3 regions of the Streptomyces sp. NPDC002838 genome follow, and region 3 is predicted to be linked to each of the others. Evidence: predicted binding sites of a transcription regulator. Region 3 holds the regulator's gene; each other region holds the start of a gene.

What was found. Region 3 encodes HrcA, which represses chaperone genes, less so after heat shock. Its sites were predicted from a motif close to TTNGCACTCNGNNNNNCNGAGTGCNAA; they were not measured.
Region 1: groES (co-chaperone GroES) is a predicted target of HrcA. The motif match lies at 2,377-2,403, and genes of this name have one in related genera.
Region 2: groL (chaperonin GroEL) is a predicted target of HrcA. The motif match lies at 2,774-2,800, and genes of this name have one in related genera.

What each region holds. Positions count from the first base shown of each region.
Region 1 covers NZ_JBEOVF010000030.1:84,813-91,491, forward strand. The annotation lists gene ABT063_RS32095 (class I SAM-dependent methyltransferase) at 1-449, opposite strand, end outside; gene ABT063_RS32100 (polysaccharide deacetylase family protein) at 540-1,469, shown strand; gene ABT063_RS32105 (polysaccharide deacetylase family protein) at 1,466-2,290, shown strand; gene groES (co-chaperone GroES) at 2,550-2,858, shown strand; gene groL (chaperonin GroEL) at 2,975-4,600, shown strand; gene ABT063_RS32120 (ester cyclase) at 4,679-5,386, opposite strand; gene ABT063_RS32125 (SDR family NAD(P)-dependent oxidoreductase) at 5,475-6,248, opposite strand; gene ABT063_RS32130 (MOSC domain-containing protein) at 6,348-6,679, opposite strand, start outside.
Region 2 covers NZ_JBEOVF010000003.1:96,537-103,215, forward strand. The annotation lists SAM riboswitch class I at 158-318, shown strand; gene thrC (threonine synthase) at 337-1,623, shown strand; gene ABT063_RS05365 (ubiquitin-like small modifier protein 1) at 1,725-2,000, shown strand; gene ABT063_RS05370 (cold-shock protein) at 2,432-2,635, shown strand; gene groL (chaperonin GroEL) at 2,963-4,588, shown strand; gene ABT063_RS05380 (NADH:flavin oxidoreductase) at 4,821-5,951, shown strand; gene ABT063_RS05385 (hypothetical protein) at 5,959-6,531, opposite strand; gene ABT063_RS05390 (Uma2 family endonuclease) at 6,536-6,679, opposite strand, start outside.
Region 3 covers NZ_JBEOVF010000038.1:36,446-43,124, forward strand. The annotation lists gene ABT063_RS36280 (hypothetical protein) at 1-468, opposite strand, end outside; gene ABT063_RS36285 (16S rRNA (uracil(1498)-N(3))-methyltransferase) at 543-1,283, opposite strand; gene ABT063_RS36290 (nitronate monooxygenase) at 1,283-2,410, opposite strand; gene dnaJ (molecular chaperone DnaJ) at 2,531-3,667, opposite strand; gene hrcA (heat-inducible transcriptional repressor HrcA) at 3,668-4,684, opposite strand; gene ABT063_RS36305 (MBL fold metallo-hydrolase) at 4,847-5,575, shown strand; gene ABT063_RS36310 (DUF3097 domain-containing protein) at 5,610-6,419, shown strand; gene ABT063_RS36315 (Uma2 family endonuclease) at 6,397-6,679, opposite strand, start outside.

The DNA.
Region 1 (6,679 bases), on a different contig from region 3:
TCCCGCACCTCCACCAGCCCGGCGAGCCCCAGCACCTCGGCGTTCGCCCGCGCCACCGCCACCGTCAGCGGATCCCGGTCCACGGCGAGCACCCGGATCCCGGCCCGCGCCAGCGCGATCGCGTCCCCGCCGATCCCGCAGCACAGGTCGGCGACGGACCGTACGCCCATCGCCCACAAGCGCTCGGCCCGATACGTCGCCACGCTCGCCCGGGTCGACTGCTCGACCCCGTTCGGCGTGAAGAACATCCGCTCGGCGTCCGCGGCCGCGAACTTCGCCGCCGCCCGCTGCCGCAGTCGCGCCTGCCCGAGCGCCGCCGACACCAGCTCGGCGGGATGCTCACGGCGCAGCCGGGTGGCGACGGCGAGTTCGTCGGCGGGGGCGGTGCCGCGCACCGCGTCGAGGAGGGCGCGGCCCTCGGGGGTGAGGAGGGGAGCGAGGTCGTTCACCGGCTCATTGTGGGCCAGTCGGTGGACCGTACGCCTCCGGCGGCGGTGTCGGGCCGGGTTCGCGACGGCGGCCTGCGAAGATCCGGGACCATGCGACTAGTAGTACAAAATGACAAAAAGGGTGCGGTGTGCCGGGTGCCCGTCCGCGGCGGCCTCGCCGTGCTGGGCGTCGCCGCTCTCGCCGCGGGCTGCGCGCAGGGCTTCGACTCCGACGTCCGGCCGGCCCCCGGTCAGCAGAACCTGGAGGCACCCCCGGCCCAGGCCCTCGACCGGTACGCGGGCAGGCTGTACGCCGCGCACCGGGCCCGCGTCGCGGCGGCGAAGCGCTGGGGTCTGGCCAATGTTCCGCTGACGGCCCCCTCACCCCCCGCCGTGAAACCGAGGATCACCACTCGCAAGGGCTTCGAGGTCGACGGCCACCGGGAACGGAACCTCCCCCCGGTCTTCACCACCATCCCGACCCGGCAGAAGGTCGTCTTCCTGACCATCGACGACGGTGCCGAGAAGGACCGGGCGTTCCTGCGGATGATGAGCGAGCTGAAGATCCCGTACACCGCCTTCCTCAGCGACTACCTGGTCAAGGAGGACTACGGCTATTTCAAGAAGATGCAGGACCGGGGAGTGGTCCTGAACAACCACACCCTGCACCACCCCTACCTGCCGGGCCTGTCGTACCTCGGCCAGAAGCGGGAGATCTGCGGCATGCAGCGCGTGATCGAGAGGCGCTACGGCAAGCGCCCCACCCTCTTCCGCCCGCCATTCGGCAACTACGACGAGGACACCCTGCGCGCCGCCAAGGCCTGCGGCATCAGGTACGTGCCCCTGTGGAACGAGGAGGTCTTCGTCGACCGCTGGGAGTACCGCGAGTGGGACCGGGACCTCCATCCGGGTGACATCGTCCTCAGTCACTTCCGGGGCCGGGACGACTGGAAGGGCACAATGCCGGACATGATCCGCCGGTTCCTGAACAAGGTCACGGACAGGGGGTACGCCGTGGCCCGCCTGGAGGACTACCTGTGAGGCGACCGCGGGGCCCGCTGGCGGGGACGCTGGTGGCCGCCGTCCTGCTGACGGGCTGCGCCCTCGGCTCCGTCGAACGGCCGGGGGAGAAGGCGGCCGAGCGGGTGGGATCGCACGGATCGGCCGACGAACGGGGGGTGGGTGCGCAGCCGTACCGCCGCTGGGGCCTCGAGGCCCCGCTCCCTCCGGCCCCGAAGCCGGCCGCCCGGCCCCCCGCCACCCGCACGGCGGGCCCGGCCCTCCCACCCGTCGTCCGTCACATCCGCACGCCCGACAAGGTCGTCTTCCTGACCTACGACGACGGCGCCGAGAAGGATCCGCGCTTCGTCGACATGGTCCGTGAGCTACGGCTCCCGGTCAGCATGTTCCTCACGGACAGTGTCGTCGGCCCGGGGTACGGCCACTTCGCACGCCTGCGGTCGGTCGGCGCGAGCATCCAGAACCACACCCTCGACCACCCCGCCCTGCGCGGCCTGCCCTACGCCGGCCAGCGCGCCGAGATCTGCGGCCAGCAGAACAAGCTCAAGTCCCGCTTCGGCGTCCGCCCCCGCCTCTTCCGCCCGCCCTACGGCACGTACGACACGACGACACTCCGCGCGGCAGCCGACTGCGGCATCTCGGCGGTCGTCCTGTGGCGGGCGTCGATGGAGGACACCGGACTGACGTTCACGCAGGGCGGGAGCCGGTTGCGGGCGGGCGACATCGTGTCGGTGACCTCGGGGGAGGCGACCGGCCTGACGCTGGTGGAACGAACGGCGAGGCTGCTGCGGGAGGTGCGCGGGAAGGGGCTGACGGTGGGACGCCTGGAGGACTACCTGTAAGGGGGCTGAGCGTTCCAGCGCCGGCCGAGCCGTCTCAGCCGTCCGGCGTTTGAGGACGAGGCCCGCCGCCCCCGCGCCGCACGGAACTGGCACTCCGCTTGACCGAGTGCTAACCGCGGTCATAGTCTCAGCTCTGGCACTCCCCCCTGGAGAGTGCCAACAACGCGACGGGCAGGTCCGGCACCCGCGACGACGGATCGACCTGGTCGCCACCTCAGACAGTTAACCCCGTGAGATCTCCGAAGGGGGAGGTCGGATCGTGACGACCGCCAGCTCCAAGGTTGCCATCAAGCCGCTTGAGGACCGCATCGTGGTCCAGGCCGTCGAGGCCGAGCAGACCACGGCCTCTGGCCTGGTCATCCCGGACACTGCCAAGGAGAAGCCCCAGGAGGGCGTCGTCCTGGCCGTGGGCCCGGGCCGTTTCGAGAACGGCGAGCGTCTTCCGCTCGACGTCAAGACCGGCGATGTCGTGCTGTACAGCAAGTACGGCGGCACCGAGGTGAAGTACAACGGCGAGGAGTACCTCGTCCTCTCGGCTCGCGACGTGCTCGCGATCATCGAGAAGTAATTCGCTTCACCGCACGTTTTCTTCGAGCTGCGCCCCTGGCCCCCCGCGACCATTAATCAGCCGGGCGCCCGGGGCGCAGTCCGTTCATCTCCATTTTCCGAGAGGGCTACGCTCCCATGGCGAAGATCCTGAAGTTCGACGAGGACGCCCGTCGCGCCCTCGAGCGCGGCGTCAACAAGCTCGCCGACACGGTCAAGGTGACGATCGGCCCCAAGGGCCGCAACGTCGTCATCGACAAGAAGTTCGGCGCCCCCACCATCACCAACGACGGCGTCACCATCGCCCGCGAGGTCGAGGTCGACGACCCGTACGAGAACCTCGGCGCCCAGCTGGTGAAGGAGGTGGCGACCAAGACCAACGACATCGCGGGTGACGGCACCACCACCGCCACCGTGCTCGCCCAGGCGCTGGTCCGCGAGGGCCTGCGGAACGTCGCCGCCGGCGCGTCCCCGGCCGCCCTGAAGAAGGGCATCGACGCCGCCGTGGCCGCCGTGTCGGAGGACCTCCTGTCCTCGGCCCGGCCGATCGACGAGAAGTCCGACATCGCCGCCGTCGCCGGGCTGTCCGCCCAGGACCAGCAGGTCGGCGAGCTCATCGCCGAGGCGATGGACAAGGTCGGCAAGGACGGTGTCATCACCGTCGAGGAGTCCAACACCTTCGGTCTGGAGCTGGACTTCACCGAGGGCATGGCCTTCGACAAGGGTTACCTGTCGCCGTACTTCGTGACGGACCAGGAGCGCATGGAGGCCGTCCTCGACGACCCGTACATCCTGATCCACCAGGGCAAGATCTCCGCGATCGCGGACATGCTGCCGCTGCTGGAGAAGGTCATCCAGGCCAACTCCTCCAAGCCGCTGCTGATCATCGCCGAGGACGTCGAGGGCGAGGCCCTGTCGACCCTGGTCGTGAACAAGATCCGCGGCACCTTCAACGCGGTCGCGGTCAAGGCGCCCGGCTTCGGCGACCGCCGCAAGGCGATGCTGCAGGACATGGCGGTCCTCACCGGTGCCACGGTCGTCTCCGAGGAGGTCGGCCTCAAGCTCGACCAGGTCGGCCTGGAGGTGCTGGGCTCCGCCCGCCGCGTCACGGTCACCAAGGACGACACCACTCTCGTCGACGGCTCCGGCAAGTCCGAGGACGTCCAGGGCCGCGTCGCACAGATCAAGGCCGAGATCGAGAACACCGACTCCGACTGGGACCGCGAGAAGCTCCAGGAGCGCCTCGCGAAGCTGGCCGGCGGCGTGTGCGTGATCAAGGTCGGCGCCGCCACCGAGGTGGAGCTGAAGGAGAAGAAGCACCGTCTGGAGGACGCCATCTCCGCGACCCGCGCCGCGGTCGAGGAGGGCATCGTCTCCGGTGGTGGCTCCGCGCTCGTCCACGCCGCCAAGGTGCTGGAGGGCAGCCTCGGCAAGACCGGCGACGAGGCCACCGGTGTCGCCGTCGTCCGCCGCGCGGTCGTCGAGCCGCTGCGCTGGATCGCCGAGAACGCCGGCCTGGAGGGTTACGTCATCACCGCCAAGGTCGCCGAGCTCGACAAGGGCCAGGGCTTCAACGCCGCCACCGGCGAGTACGGCGACCTGATCAAGCAGGGCGTCATCGACCCGGTCAAGGTCACCCGCTCCGCCCTGGAGAACGCCGCCTCCATCGCCTCCCTCCTGCTCACGACCGAGACCCTGGTCGTCGAGAAGAAGGAAGAGGAGGAGCCGGCCGCCGGCGGCCACAGCCACGGCCACGCCCACTGAGGCACCGACGGCTCCAAGAAGCCCCCGTTTCCGCAGGGAACGGGGGCTTCTCCCGTACACGAGGTCACTGTCTTCGGGTCACTTCTCCAACGCGTCGAGCGCCCCGAGCTGCCCCATCAGCCCCAGCCGGTCGTACTGCCACCAGGCCTCGGCGATCTTCCCGTCCACCGTGCACCGGTGGATGGTCGTCCCGGTCATGGTGACGTTCCTGCCGGTGGCCGAGATCCCGAGGAAGTCGCCCTTGTGGGTCCCGTTCCAGGTCCACCGGGTGGCCACGCGATCACCCTGGGCGATCTGGTCCTCGACGGTGAACGCGAAGTCGAACCCGCCCCGCCACATCTCGACCTCGCGCCGGAACGCGTCCAGGCCGATGACGTCCTGCGGGTGGGAGGGATCGTGGTCGTGGTAGTCCTCGATGAGCAGATCGTTGAACGGGGGCAGCTCCCCCTCGGTGGCCAAGGTGTCGAAGAACCTGCGCGCGCTGGCCGCGAACAGCTGCTCGTCCCGCACCACGTCCAGATCGGTGAACGTCGGCATCGTGTCGCACAGGGCGACCATCTCCCGGAAGGTCTGCTCGGTCTCCGGGAGGTTCGAGTTCCGCATCGCCTCCTCGTACGACGGGAACTCCACGATCTCGATGAGGTGCGACGCGTCCGACAGGTCCTTGCCGACCACCGCGTGCGTCGCGGTCCGCTTCCCCTGGGTCTGTTCGACCCACGTGTCCAGCAGCCGGTTCATCTCGTCGAACCGGCTGGTCTTGCAGTCGATGAGTTGTACGAACGTCATGAGCCGCCTCCGGCCCCCCTGGGTCCGGTCTTTCCGTCATGCCCATTTTCCCACCGGAGGCGCCGTCGCTCACCGCGATGACGAGGGCTCACTGCGGCCCGTACTTGCGCCCCGTCTTCGAGGAGATCCCGCCCAGCAGCCCCCTGGGCGCCACCTTCACGACGCCCATGAGCGCCTTGTACCGCGGATCCGGAATCGACACCGACTTCCCGCGCGCGAGGTCGGAAAGGGCCGCCGCCACCAGCTTGTCCGCGTCCAGCCACATCCAGCCGGGGATGTTGTCCGTCCCCATCCCGGCCCGCTGGTGGAACTCCGTCCGCACGAAGCCCGGGCACAGCGCCATCAGCCGCACCCCGCTCCCGGCCAGATCCCGCGCCGCGCCCTGCGTGAACTGCACGACCCACGCCTTGGACGCCCCGTACGTCCCGCGCGGCACGAAGGCGGCGACCGACGCCACGTTGACGACACCGCCCCGCCCCCGCTCCCGCATCGCCTCGGTCGCCGCCGACGTCAGCCGCAGCACCGCCTCGCAGTGCACCTTGAGCATCGTCAGCTCATCGGCCATGGATACGTCGAGAAAGCGCCCCTTGTTGCCGAAGCCCGCGTTGTTGATCAGCAGGTCGACGGGGTCCTTGCGGTCGGCCAGGCGGGCGGCCACCGCCTCGATGCCGTCGTCCGTCGCCAGGTCGGCCGTGACCACCTCCGCCTCGATGCCGTGCCGGTCGTGCAGTTCGGTCGCCTGTTCCCGCAGCCGCTTGGTGTCGCGGGCGACCAGGACGAGGTTGTGCCCGTCCGCCGCCAGCCGTCGTGCGAACGCGGCGCCGATGCCCGCGGTCGATCCCGTGATGAGAGCCGTTGTCATGGCGCAAGGTTAATGACCCGGACTGGGTCCGTCCGCTCCCCGCACAGGGCCTCCCGCCGAGTGAAGACCGGGTGAGCACCCCCTCCCGGTGAACACCTGTCAGACCCCGTGCCGCGCCACGTACTTCCGCGCCGCCTTCAGCGCCTCCGGATGCAGCGCCTCGCCCGCCGGCAGCAGCCGCGGCAGCAGCTGCCGCTCGGTCGTGACCGCGCGGAACTGCAGGGCCACCGTCACGTCGTGGTCCGGCCGGTGCACGATCTCGATCGGGTCGCCCGCCCGGATCTCACCGGGCCGTATCACCCGCAGATACGCCCCCGGCGCCCCCTTCTGCGTGAACCGCTTCACCCACCCCTTCTCACCCATGTGCTCCTGGAAGGTCAGGCAGGGAATCCGCCCACAGGTCACCTCCAGCACCACCTCGGCCCCGACCC
Region 2 (6,679 bases), on a different contig from region 3:
AGTAAGTGATCCATGGTCTCTGGCGGAACATGTGATCCATCTCGCGGTTCGGACGGCTATCTCAACTGTCCTGGCCTTCGGTTACAGTCTTGAACAACGCGGATGACCATCGCATGTCGGGGTCGGCGTTGCGTTTCAACGATCAACAACCACATACCGCTCATCCAGAGGGGCAGAGGGATACGGCCCGATGAAGCCCCGGCAACCCTCCAGCCGGTCTCGTAAACGATCACTGATGATCGTCTCCGCGAGGCTCCACCGGCTAGGGAAGGTGCCAAATCCGTCTCACGGCGAGATGCGTCGTGAGGAAGATGAGGAGAAAGGGCCTCGCCTCACATGGCTGTGCAGACTGTTGCAAGCACCACCGACACCGTCACCGTAGACCTGGGTCCCGCCGCGGCGCTCTCCTGCCGCGAGTGCGGTCACCGCGTACCCCTCGGCCCGGTCTTCGCGTGCGAGGAGTGTTTCGGCCCGCTCGAGATCGCCTACGACTTCTCGGCCTACGACACCGAGGAACTCCGTCGGCAGATCGAGGCGGGACCCGCGAACATCTGGCGTTACGCGCCCCTGCTGCCCGTCCCCGCGGACGTGGCCACCAAGCCGAACATCAACCCCGGCTGGACCCAGCTCGTCAAGGCCGACAACCTCGCGCGCGAGCTCGGCGTGACCGGCGGGCTGTATGTGAAGGACGACTCCGGCAACCCGACGCACTCCTTCAAGGACCGGGTCGTCGCCCAGGCCCTGGAGGCCGCGCGCGCCTTCGGCTTCACCACCCTCTCGTGCTCCTCGACGGGCAACCTGGCCGGCGCCGTCGGCGCCGCCGCCGCCCGGGCCGGCTTCCGCTCCTGCGTGTTCATCCCGCACGACCTGGAGCAGGGCAAGGTCGTCATGGCCGCGGTCTACGGCGGCGAGCTCGTCGGCATCGAGGGCAACTACGACGACGTGAACCGCTTCTGCTCCGAGCTGATCGGCGACCCGGCCGGCGAGGGCTGGGGCTTCGTCAACGTCAACCTGCGGCCGTACTACGCGGAAGGGTCCAAGACCCTGGCGTACGAGATCTGCGAGCAGCTGGGCTGGCAGCTGCCCGACCAGCTGGTCGTGCCGATCGCCTCCGGCTCCCAGCTCACGAAGATCGACAAGGGTCTGCAGGAGCTGATCAAGCTCGGGCTGGTGGAGGACAAGCCGTACAAGATCTTCGGCGCGCAGGCCGAGGGCTGCTCGCCGGTGTCCGTCGCCTTCAAGGGCGGGCACGACGTCGTACGGCCGCAGAAGCCGAACACCATCGCCAAGTCGCTGGCGATCGGCAACCCGGCGGATGGTCCCTACGTCCTCGACATCGCTCGCCGTACGGGCGGGGCGGTGGAGGATGTCACCGACGAGCAGGTCGTCGACGCGATCAAGCTGCTTGCGCGGACCGAGGGCATCTTTGCCGAGACGGCGGGTGGCGTGACCGTGGGGGTTGCGCGGAAGCTGATCGAGGACGGTGTGCTGGATCCGACGTTGACGACTGTCGTGCTCAACACCGGGGATGGTCTCAAGACGTTGGACGCTGTGGCCGGGACTGGGCTTACTGCGACCATTCGTCCCAACCTGGAGTCGTTCCGAGAAGCTGGCCTGGCATAGCTGTTTCCGACTGCGGGCCGGTGGGGGCTGGTCGCGCAGTTCCCCGCGCCCCTGGGGCGCTGCCCCGCCGTACCTGTGCATCCGACCGGAGGTCACACCGCATGAGCGTCAACGTCCGTATCCCCACCATCCTGCGCACCTACACCGGTGGCCAGGCCGAGGTCACGGCCGAGGGTGCGACCCTCGGCGAGGTCATCGCCGATCTGGAGAAGAACCACACCGGCATCGCCGCCCGCGTCCTGGACGACCAGGGCAAGCTGCGCCGGTTCGTCAACGTGTACGTGAACGACGACGACGTTCGCTTCGAGCAGGGCCTGGAGACCGCCACCCCGGACGGTGCCGGCGTTTCCATCATTCCGGCCGTCGCCGGAGGCTGATCATTACCCACGGTAACGCCGGTTACCGAGAGTTCATCGAATTGCCCCCTCCGTAAGAGAAGCGGAGGGGGCAATTCAGTGTGGTTGAGCGCGGTACAGTTGGGGAACGCGCTGCCGACGTTCCAGTCCGAGGCCCCTGGTTTCTGCCTTGCGCCCGATAAGAAGTAGCCAAAGTGTGCGCGTCTTTCATGCCTTTTGTGTACTTTGTGGGGCCCGACTTGCCCTGAATTCGGGCGAATTCTCGGCAGATTCCCGACCCCGCGCGTCCTGAATTCTCGTCCGATTGACCTGTTGCAGAGGGCAGTTGGACAGATACATTCGGCCGCGGTCGACGCGTTCCGGCGCACGCCCCCAATCATGTGGGGGGTGAGGTCTGACCCGGATCCACGAAGTGTGGGTCTGTGCAAGGGCCAGTAATAGGGGAGTTAGGCATGGCTCAGGGCACCGTCAAGTGGTTCAACGCGGAGAAGGGGTACGGCTTCATCGCGGTCGACGGTGGTGCGGATGTTTTCGTCCACTACAGCGCCATCCAGATGGACGGGTACCGCACCCTTGAAGAGGGCCAGCGGGTCGAGTTCGAGATCTCGCAGGGCCAGAAGGGCCCGCAGGCCGACATGGTTCGCGTCTCTGCCTGAACGCGCGACCAACCGCAATAGAACGGTCTTCTCCGGAGGGCCCGCATCCGGCAGGGTGCGGGCCCTCCGGCATGTCCGGGGGTCGATGCGGGGGTGGTCCGCGTCCGGCTCGGGCGGGTGCCCGATCCCCGAGAGGCGCTTGCACTCGACAGGGCCGAGTGCTAATCATTGGCGTTAGCACTCTGAAGGTGAGAGTGACAGTGTGGACCGGGTCGGTGAGGCCCGCAGGCCGGGTGGGGCAAGGAACCACGAGGCAGGCGAGCCGTCCGTCGCGGGCGCGGGCGCGGTCCGAAGGAATCACCCCCAGTCCTGGAGGGACCACTTCACATGGCCAAGATCATCGCGTTCGACGAGGAGGCGCGGCGCGGCCTCGAGCGCGGCATGAACCAGCTCGCGGACGCCGTCAAGGTGACCCTCGGCCCCAAGGGCCGCAACGTCGTCCTCGAGAAGAAGTGGGGCGCCCCCACGATCACCAACGACGGTGTCTCCATCGCCAAGGAGATCGAGCTCGAGGACCCGTACGAGAAGATCGGCGCCGAGCTGGTCAAGGAAGTCGCCAAGAAGACGGACGACGTCGCCGGTGACGGTACGACCACGGCGACCGTTCTCGCCCAGGCCCTGGTCAAGGAAGGCCTGCGCAACGTAGCCGCCGGCGCCAACCCGATGGCCCTCAAGCGCGGTATCGAGAAGGCCGTCGAGGCCGTCTCCGGTGCCCTGCTGGAGCAGGCCAAGGATGTCGAGACCAAGGAGCAGATCGCCTCCACGGCCTCCATCTCCGCCGCCGACACCCAGATCGGCGAGCTCATCGCCGAGGCGATGGACAAGGTCGGCAAGGAAGGCGTCATCACCGTCGAGGAGTCCCAGACCTTCGGTCTGGAGCTGGAGCTCACCGAGGGTATGCGCTTCGACAAGGGCTACATCTCGGCGTACTTCGCCACCGACATGGAGCGTATGGAGGCGTCGCTCGACGATCCCTACATCCTCATCGCCAACTCCAAGATCTCCTCGGTCAAGGACCTGCTCCCGCTCCTGGAGAAGGTCATGCAGTCGGGCAAGCCGCTGCTGATCATCGCCGAGGACGTCGAGGGCGAGGCCCTGTCGACCCTGGTCGTCAACAAGATCCGCGGCACCTTCAAGTCCGTCGCCGTCAAGGCTCCGGGCTTCGGTGACCGCCGCAAGGCCATGCTCGGCGACATCGCCATCCTCACGGGCGGCGAGGTCATCTCCGAGGAGGTCGGCCTCAAGCTGGAGAACGCGTCCCTGGACCTCCTGGGTCGCGCCCGCAAGGTCGTCATCACCAAGGACGAGACCACCATCGTCGACGGTGCCGGTTCCTCCGACCAGGTCAACGGCCGGGTCAACCAGATCCGCGCCGAGATCGAGAACAGCGACTCCGACTACGACCGCGAGAAGCTGCAGGAGCGCCTGGCGAAGCTCGCCGGCGGTGTCGCGGTCATCAAGGCCGGTGCCGCCACCGAGGTGGAGCTCAAGGAGCGCAAGCACCGCATCGAGGACGCCGTGCGCAACGCCAAGGCGGCCGTCGAGGAGGGCATCGTCGCCGGTGGTGGCGTGGCCCTGCTGCAGGCCTCCCAGGTGTTCGAGAAGCTGGAGCTCGAGGGTGACGAGGCGACCGGTGCCCAGGCCGTGAAGCTCGCGCTCGAGGCCCCGCTGAAGCAGATCGCCGTCAACGCCGGCCTCGAGGGCGGTGTCGTGGTGGAGAAGGTGCGCAACCTGACCCCGGGCCACGGCCTGAACGCCGCGACCGGCGAGTACGTCGACCTGATCAAGGAAGGCATCATCGACCCGGCGAAGGTGACCCGCTCTGCCCTGCAGAACGCCGCCTCCATCGCCGCGCTGTTCCTCACCACCGAGGCCGTCATCGCCGACAAGCCGGAGAAGGCGGGCGCTGCCCCGGCCGGCGGCGGCATGCCGGGCGGTGACATGGACTTCTGATCAACCTCTGGTTGATCGACCGTCCTTCGGACCGAGGGCGGCACTCCCTGGAAGCAGGGGGTGCCGCCCTCGGGCGTGTTGTGGATCACAGCGGGCGGGGTGGCGGAATGCCCGGGTGGGTGACGGCGGTTGTGCCGTGCGGGCTGTCGATGCGTATGCACATACCGTACGGAATGTGCCGGTGTCCGCCCGACTGCTCGACGTCCGACCGACCTCTCCGAGGAGCCCTTAAGTGACCGTCACCACCGCCGAGTCCACCTCCCGCGCGGCCCGCCTCCTCTCCCGACCGGCCACGATCAACGGCCTGACCGTCCCGAACCGCATCGTGATGGCGCCCATGACCCGCCAGTTCTCCCCGGGCGGCATCCCGGGCGCGGACGTGGCGTCGTACTACTCCCGGCGGGCAGCCGCGGGCGTCGGCCTGATCGTCACCGAAGGCACCTACGTCGGCCACGCGTCCGCCGGACAGAGCGACAGCATCCCGCGCTTCCACGGCGAGGAGCAGCTCGCGGGCTGGGCGAAGGTCGCCGCGGACGTGCACGCGGCGGGCGGCACGATCGTGCCGCAGCTGTGGCACATCGGCATGGTCCGGGAGCAGGGCCAGCCGCCGTACGCGGACGCCCCCGCCGTCGGCCCCTCCGGTCTGCGCCTCGACGGCACCGAGGGCACCGGCAAGGCCATGACGCAGCGGGACGTGGACGACGTCATCGGCGCGTTCGCCGAGGCCGCCGCGGCGGCGGAGCGGATCGGCTTCGACGGCGTGGAACTGCACGGCGCCCACGGCTACCTCATCGACCAGTTCCTGTGGGCGGGCACGAACCGCCGTACGGACGTCTACGGCGGTGACCCCGTGGCCCGTGCGAGGTTCGCGCAGGAGATCGTGGCGGCGGTCCGCGAGACCGTCTCCCCCTCCTTCCCCGTCATCTTCCGCTACTCGCAGTGGAAGCAGGACGCGTACGGCGCGAAGCTGGCCGAGACCCCCGAGGAACTGGAAGCCATCCTCGCCCCGCTCGCCGCGGCCGGCGTGGACGCCTTCCACGCCTCCACCCGCCGGCACTGGGTCCCGGAGTTCGACGGCTCCGACCTCAACCTGGCCGGCTGGACGAAGAAGCTCACCGGCAAGCCGGTCGTCACCGTCGGCTCGGTCGGCCTCGACGGCGACTTCCTCAGGGGCTTCCAGGGCGAGGGCGCCCCGGTCAGGGGCATCGACGACCTCCTCGACCGCCTGGAGACGGAAGAGGTCGACCTGGTGGCCGTGGGCCGCGCGCTGCTCCAGGACCCGGAGTGGGCGGCGAAGGTGCTGGCGGGCCGCGTCGACGAGCTGCAGCCGTACGACGCGGCGGCGCTGAGGTCCCTCAGCTGAGGGGCCCTCAGAGGTTGCCCATCGGCTCGATGTCGACGCGCACCGGCGTCCCCCAGACCCGGAGCACCTCGTAGTCGGTGAACTCGTGCACGAGGCGGTAGGCCATGGCGGGGCGGGGCCCGCGTCGCTGGGCGGCCAGATACAGCTCGGCCTCCCTCCGATCCCGCCTCGGCGTACCGCAGAGCTGCCACGCCTGTCCGTTCCACAGCTCCGGCAGCCAGCGCTGCTGGGGCTGGGGGCGGTCCTCTCGGACGCCGTAGCGGGACGCGACGGGGTGGTCGGCGGACCGGGGGAGCGGGGCGGCCCCGTTGTACTCGGCACGCCGGGCGGCCCGCCGCCGGGTCTCGCACAGCAGGCACAGGTCGTGGGCGTTCTCGTCGACGGGCCCGTTGGGGTGCTCGGGGCAACGGGTGGAGGGCGCGGCCGTGGTCACGCTGTCCTCCAGCAGATCCAGGGCACGCTTGAGATCGGCCTTGACCTCGTGCAGCTTGGCGTCCGGGGTGTCACCGGTCAGGGCCTCGCCGTGTTCGCCGAGGAGGCGGAGGGCGCGGCCCAGGGCGGTTCGCTGGGCGTGGTTCATGGTGTCAGTCTGCGTAGTCCTTGAGCTTTTCGGTATCCAGGGTGATGTTCACCGGGGCGGGGATCTCGACGGTCGCTCCCCACGGGTAGGACGGGGAGCTGTGGTAGCGGCCGTCCTTCGGCTCGCTGTAGACGGTGATCGTGTTGTT
Region 3 (6,679 bases):
CGTGACGGTCGGTCCGGGCTGCTGGGGGTTGTTGACGGGCGGGGTGGTCTTCGCGTCGCAGTTCCCCAGCCCCTCCACGTGGAACCACTGCTTGCCGTCGATCTTGGCGGTGAGGTCCCCGCGGACACACGCGCCGCTGACCGCACGGGTCACCTTGCCGGTGACGGTGATGTCCTTGCCGTCGTCCGTCTCGCCCTCGCAGTCGACCTCGGCGACGGCGTTCTCGGTCGCGGTCGGCGTCGAGGCGCCGTCCCCGTACGAGGCCGTGCAGTTGAGCCAGCGCACGGCGGCCTTCTGCCGTTCCAGCTCGTCCGTCACGGTCTGGTCGGTCGTGTACGCCACGGTCGCGGAGTTCAGCCCGCCCGGGTCACAGGCGACCGCTCCCCCCACCGTGAGCGCGGCAAAAGACACCGCGACCGCCACTCGCCGCCCACGCGGCCGACGCCAAATCCGCCTCAACGCCCCCATGCACGGCAGCCTGCCACCGTCGCGCTCGCCGCGGTAGAGCGCATACGGTCAGCCCACGCGCCGTTCTCCCGGGATCAGGACCAGCGGCCCGAGCGGCCGAGGAGCAGGGCGGCCGCCGCGGTCCCGGCGGTCGACGTGCGCAGCACGGTGCGCCCCAGCCGGTAGGCCTTCGCGCCCGCCTCCTCGAACAGCGCCAACTCCTCGGGGGAGACGCCGCCTTCGGGACCGACGACGAGCACGATCTCGCCGCGGTCGGGCAGTTCGGCGGTGGCCAGGGTTTCTTCCCCGCTCTCATGGAGTACGGCGGCGAAGTCGGCTTTGGCGAGAAGTGCGGCAACCTCTTTGGCCGTCGCCGCGTCCGCGACCTCCGGGAAGCGGACCCGGCGGGACTGCTTGCCGGCCTCGCGGGCCGTGGCTCGCCACTTGGCGAGCGCCTTCTGGCCGCGGTCGCCCTTCCACTGGGTGATGCAGCGGGCGGCGGCCCACGGCACGATCGCGTCGACGCCCGTCTCGGTCATCGTCTCGACGGCCAGCTCGCCGCGGTCGCCCTTGGGGAGAGCCTGGACGACGGTGATGCGGGGCGACTCCGGGGGTTCCTCGGACACACCGGTCATGTGGACGATCAGCCGGTCCTTGCCCTCGGCGCCGACCACCTCGCACTCGGCCCAGCGCCCGGCGCCGTCGGTGAGGACGACGGTCTCCCCCGGCCGCAGCCGCTTGACGGACACGGCGTGCCGTCCCTCGGGGCCGTCGAGGACGTACTGTCCGGCTCCGCCCGCGCGGAAGTGCTCGACGACGAACACCGGTGCGGTCATCAGACGCTCCCCGGCTGGGGAAACGCCAGCAACGCCGTCCTGGCGGCGGCGAGTTCACCGGCCAGGACCTCCACCAACTGCCCCGCCGGCAGTTCGCGGGCCATACGGTGCCCCTGTCCCGCCCACAGCGCCATGCCCTGCGCGTCGCCCGCCTTGGCGGCCGCCTTGCGCAGCGGTGAGGTGAGGTGGTGGATCTCGGGGTAGGCGGCGGGCGCGTACGGGCCGTGCTCGCGCAGGAACCGGTTGACCAGGCCGCGGGCCGGGCGGCCGGAGAAGGCGCGGGTCAACTCCGTACGGACGTACAGGGGGTTGGTCAGCGCCTGCTTGTGCGCGGCGTTCGCGCCGGACTCGGGCGTGGCGAGGAACGCCGTGCCGAGCTGGGCCGCGCTCGCGCCCGCGGCGAGGGCGGCGGCGATCTGGCTGCCGCGCATGATGCCGCCGGCGGCGACGATCGGGATGCGGACGGTCTCGCGGATCTGGGCGATCAGGGAGAGGAGTCCGATGCCGGAACCGTCGTTCTCCGGGATGTCACGGTGGGTGCCCTGGTGGCCGCCGGCCTCCACGCCCTGCGCGATCACCGCGTCGGCGCCCGCCTGCTCGACGGCGAAGGCCTCCTCCGCGGTGGTCGCGGTGACCAGGGTGAAGGTGCCGGCCCGGCGCAGCGAGTCCAGCACGTCACGGCTCGGCACGCCGAAGTGGAAGGAGACCACCGGCACCGGGTTGTCGAGCAGGACGGCGAGCTTGGCGTCGTAGCCGTCGTCGCGGCCGCTCTCGGGGTCGCCGAGCTCGGTCTCGTACCAGGCGGCCTCGCCGGCCAGCTGGTGGGCGTAGACGTCGACGGCGGCGGCAGAAGGGGGCGCGGCCGTAGCCGCTCCAGTGGAGCCGGTGCTTGCACCGGGGTACTCGGGCTGCGGCATGAAGACGTTCACGCCGAACGGGCGGGCCGTGAGGCTCCGCAACTGCTTGATCTCCTGGTACAGGCCGTCGGCCGTCTTGTACCCGGCAGCGAGGAACCCCAGCCCGCCGGCCTCGCACACGGCCGCGGCGAGCTTCGGCACGGAGACGCCGCCCGCCATGGGGGCCTGCACGATCGGATGAGGGAAGAGATCGGTCAGTGCGGAGGACATGACGGCATGTTGTCACGTACTCCGAACAAGTCCGAATCGAACCTTCCCTTTGGCATACGCCACCTGGGGCGCTGCATCCATCAGCGGCTCCGCCGCGGGCGGCCGCCCGCGGCCACCCCGTCAGCGCCCGTTGAACGCGTCCTTCAACCGCGAGAACAACCCTTGCTGCCCCGGCTGGAACTGCCCCTGCGGCCGCTCCTCGCCCCGCAGCTTGGCCAGCTCGCGGAGCAACCGCTCCTGCTCGGGGTCGAGCTTGCTCGGGGTCTGGACCTCGACGTGGACGATCAGGTCGCCCCGGCCGCCGCCCCGCAGATGCGTGACGCCCCGGCCGTGCAGCGGGATCGACTGGCCGGACTGGGTGCCGGGCCGGATGTCGACCTCCTCCAGGCCGTCCAGCGTCTCCAGCGGGACCTTCGTGCCGAGGGAGGCCGCGGTCATCGGGAGCGTGACCGTGCAGTGCAGATCGTCGCCGCGCCGCTGGAACTGCGAGTGCGGCAGCTCGTGGATCTCGACGTACAGGTCACCGGCGGGGCCGCCGCCGGGGCCGACCTCGCCCTCGCCGGCCAGCTGGATGCGGGTGCCGTTGTCGACACCGGCGGGGATCTTGACCGTGAGCGTACGGCGGGACCGTACGCGCCCGTCGCCCGCGCACTCCGGGCACGGAGTGGGCACCACGGTGCCGAAGCCCTGGCACTGCGGGCAGGGACGCGAGGTCATGACCTGGCCCAGGAAGGACCGCGTCACCTGCGACACCTCACCGCGGCCGCGGCACATGTCACAGGTCTGCGCGGAGGTCCCCGGCGCCGCGCCCTCACCACTACAGGTGGAGCAGACGATCGCCGTGTCGACCTGGATGTCCTTCGTCGTACCGAAGGCCGCCTCGTCGAGCTCGATCTCCAGCCGGATCATCGCGTCCTGGCCGCGCCGGGTGCGCGAGCGCGGACCCCGCTGGGACGCCGTACCGAAGAAGGCGTCCATGATGTCGGAGAAGTTCCCGAAGCCACCGGCCCCGAAGCCGCCCGCGCCGGCGCCGGCCGCCTGCGAGAGCGGGTCGCCGCCGAGGTCGTAGACCTGCTTCTTCTGCGGGTCCGACAGCACCTCGTAAGCGGCGTTGATCTCCTTGAACCGCTCCTGGGTCTTCGGATCGGGGTTGACGTCCGGGTGCAGCTCGCGTGCGAGCCGCCGGAAGGCCTTCTTGATCTCTTCCTGCGACGCGTCGCGACGCACGCCGAGAACGGCGTAATAGTCCGTGGCCACTTACGACTCCGCCAGGATCTGTCCGACGTACCGTGCCACTGCGCGTACCGCTCCCATCGTTCCCGGGTAATCCATGCGGGTCGGTCCGACCACGCCGAGCTTGGCGACTGCCTCGTTGCCCGAACCGTAGCCGACCGACACCACTGACGTGGAGTTGAGTCCCTCGTAGGCGTTCTCGTGACCGATGCGTACGGTCATGCCCGAATCCCCCGCCTCGCCAAGGAGTTTGAGGAGCACGACCTGCTCCTCCAGGGCCTCCAGGACGGGCCGGATGGTGAGGGGAAAGTCATGTGCGAAGCGGGTCAGATTGGCGGTGCCGCCGATCATCAGCCGCTCTTCGTTCTCCTCGACGAGCGTCTCCAGCAGGGTGGAGAGGACGGTCGAGACCGTGCCGCGGTCCTCTGTGTCGAAGCCTTCGGGAAGGTCCTCGACGAGCCTTGGCACATCGGTGAAGCGCCGCCCCGCGACCCTGCTGTTGAGCCGGGCCCGCAGATCGGCCAGGGAGGCCTCGCCGAACGGCGCCGGGCAGTCGATCATCCGTTGCTCGACCCGCCCCGTGTCCGTGATCAGCACGAGCATCACGCGCGCGGGAGCGAGCGAGAGCAGCTCGACGTGCCGGACGGTGGACCGGGTGAGCGACGGGTACTGCACGACGGCGACCTGCCGCGTGAGCTGCGCGAGCAGCCGTACGGTCCGTGCCACCACGTCATCGAGGTCGACGGCGCCGTCGAGGAAGTTCTGGATCGCGCGCCGCTCGGGCGGACTCATCGGCTTGACGCCGGCGAGCTTGTCGACGAAGAGCCGGTAGCCCTTGTCCGTCGGGATCCGCCCGGCGCTGGTGTGCGGCTGGGCGATGTACCCCTCGTCCTCCAGGGCGGCCATGTCGTTGCGCACGGTCGCCGGGGACACGCCGAGGCTGTGCCGCTCGGTGAGTGCCTTGGATCCGACGGGCTCCTCGGTGCCGACATAGTCCTGGACGATGGCGCGCAGCACCTGAAGCCGTCGTTCACTCAGCATCGCGCACACCTCCAGAAGTCGTCCCCTCGGCACCTGGCCTGGCACTCTTCACAGCCGAGTGCCAACGTTCCCCGGCCCAGTGTACGGCCGTGGGGTACGCCCCGGGCAAGGCCGGTCCTGCGATGCCGTGCCTGGACGTGCTGTCTTGGCTAGCGTCGCGGTATGAGCGTGACTTGGGAAGAGCTGGGGTGGGAGCGGATGGCGGCCGGGGTGGGCCGGTGCCGGCTTCCCGGCTGGGACTGCACGGTGGGGCTGGTCGTCGGGGAGGGCACGGCCTTGCTGATCGACGCCGGGTCGAGCCTCGGGGAGGGCGCGCGGCTGCGGGCGCAGGCGGAGGCGTTCACCGGTCACCGTGTGACTCATCTCGCGCTCACTCACCCCCATTTCGATCACGTCTTCGGGGCGGCGGCGTTCGCGGGGGCGGAGGTGTTCGGCGCGGTGGGCATCGACACGGTGTTCACCGCCCGGCACGCGCGCGAGGAGCTGCGCGCGGACGCGGTACGCAATGGGCTGGAGGCCGATTCGGCGGACGAGGCGATCGACGCACTCGTCCCACCTCGCCATCACGTCTCCGGCGAGTGGACCCTCGACCTGGGCGGCGGCCGCCAGGTCCTGCTGGCGAACGTAGGCCCTGGCCACACGGCCCACGACCTCGCGGTCCTGGTACCGGGCTCGCCCGAGGTCGTCTTCTGCGGCGACCTGGTCGAGGAGTCCGGGGAGCCGCAGGCGGGCGCCGACGCCGTACCGTCGCACTGGCCGGCCGCGCTGGACCGGCTGCTGGACCTGGGCGGCGAGGACGCGCTGTACGTGCCCGGTCACGGAGCGGTGGTGGACGCGGCGTTCGTAAGGGCGCAGCGGGACGCGTTGGCGACGCGTTTCGGCGTGTCGTAAGCACTCTCCGGTCACTTCTCCTATCGTCACCCGAATGCGCCAGTACTCCGCCGATCTGACTCCTCCCTGGAAGAAGCCGCAGCCCGTCCCCGAGGTCCCGGCGGAGCCCGGCCTGGTGGTGGAGGAGCCCGGCACCGGCTTCTGCGGCGCGGTGATCCGCTGCGAGGCGGGCACGGTCACCCTGGAGGACCGCTTCGGCAAGCACCGCGTGTTCCCGTTGGAGCCGCGGGGCTTCCTGCTGGAGGGCCGGGTGGTGACGCTCGTACGGCCATCGGCGGGGCCGGTACGACCGACCCGAACGGCCTCCGGTTCGGTCGCCGTCCCCGGCGCACGCGCACGCGTGGCCCGCGCCGGGCGCATCTACGTCGAGGGCCGGCACGACGCCGAACTGGTCGAGAAGGTGTGGGGCGACGACCTGCGCATCGAGGGCGTGGTCGTGGAGTACCTGGAGGGCGTGGACGACCTGCCGTCGATCGTGGCCGATTTCGCACCGGGTCCGGATGCGCGGTTGGGCGTCCTGGTGGACCACTTGGTGCCGGGCACGAAGGAGTGGCGCATCGCGGAGGCGGTGACGAGCGAGCACGCGCTGGTGGTGGGCCACCCGTACATCGACATCTGGGAGGCGGTGAAGCCGTCGTCCCTGGGGATTCCCGGGTGGCCCCGGGTGCCGCGCGGGCAGGACTGGAAGACGGGGGTGTGCCGGGCGCTGGGATGGCCGGAAAACACCGGGGCGGCTTGGCAGGGGATTCTGGGGCGGGTGGGGTCTTACAAGGACCTGGAGCCGGAGTTGTTGGGGCGGGTGGAGGAGCTGATCGACTTTGTTACGGATAGCGGTGGGGCCTGACCCCGGGGAACACGCCGAACTCACTCGTGTCCAGTTCGAGCCCCAGGATCTCCAACGGCAGTGGATCACTGAACTTGGTGATCTCCTGGCTCCGGTAGTCGGCGTCTTCGCCCTCTCCGGCGGGCTTCGTCAACAGGACGCAGTGCCCCATGATCGGGTCGACGATGAGGTAGGCAGGTACCTTCCCCGCAGCGTAGATCGACCGTTTGACCACGTAGTCCTGGTGGACGCTGGACTTGGACACGACCTCGACAACCATC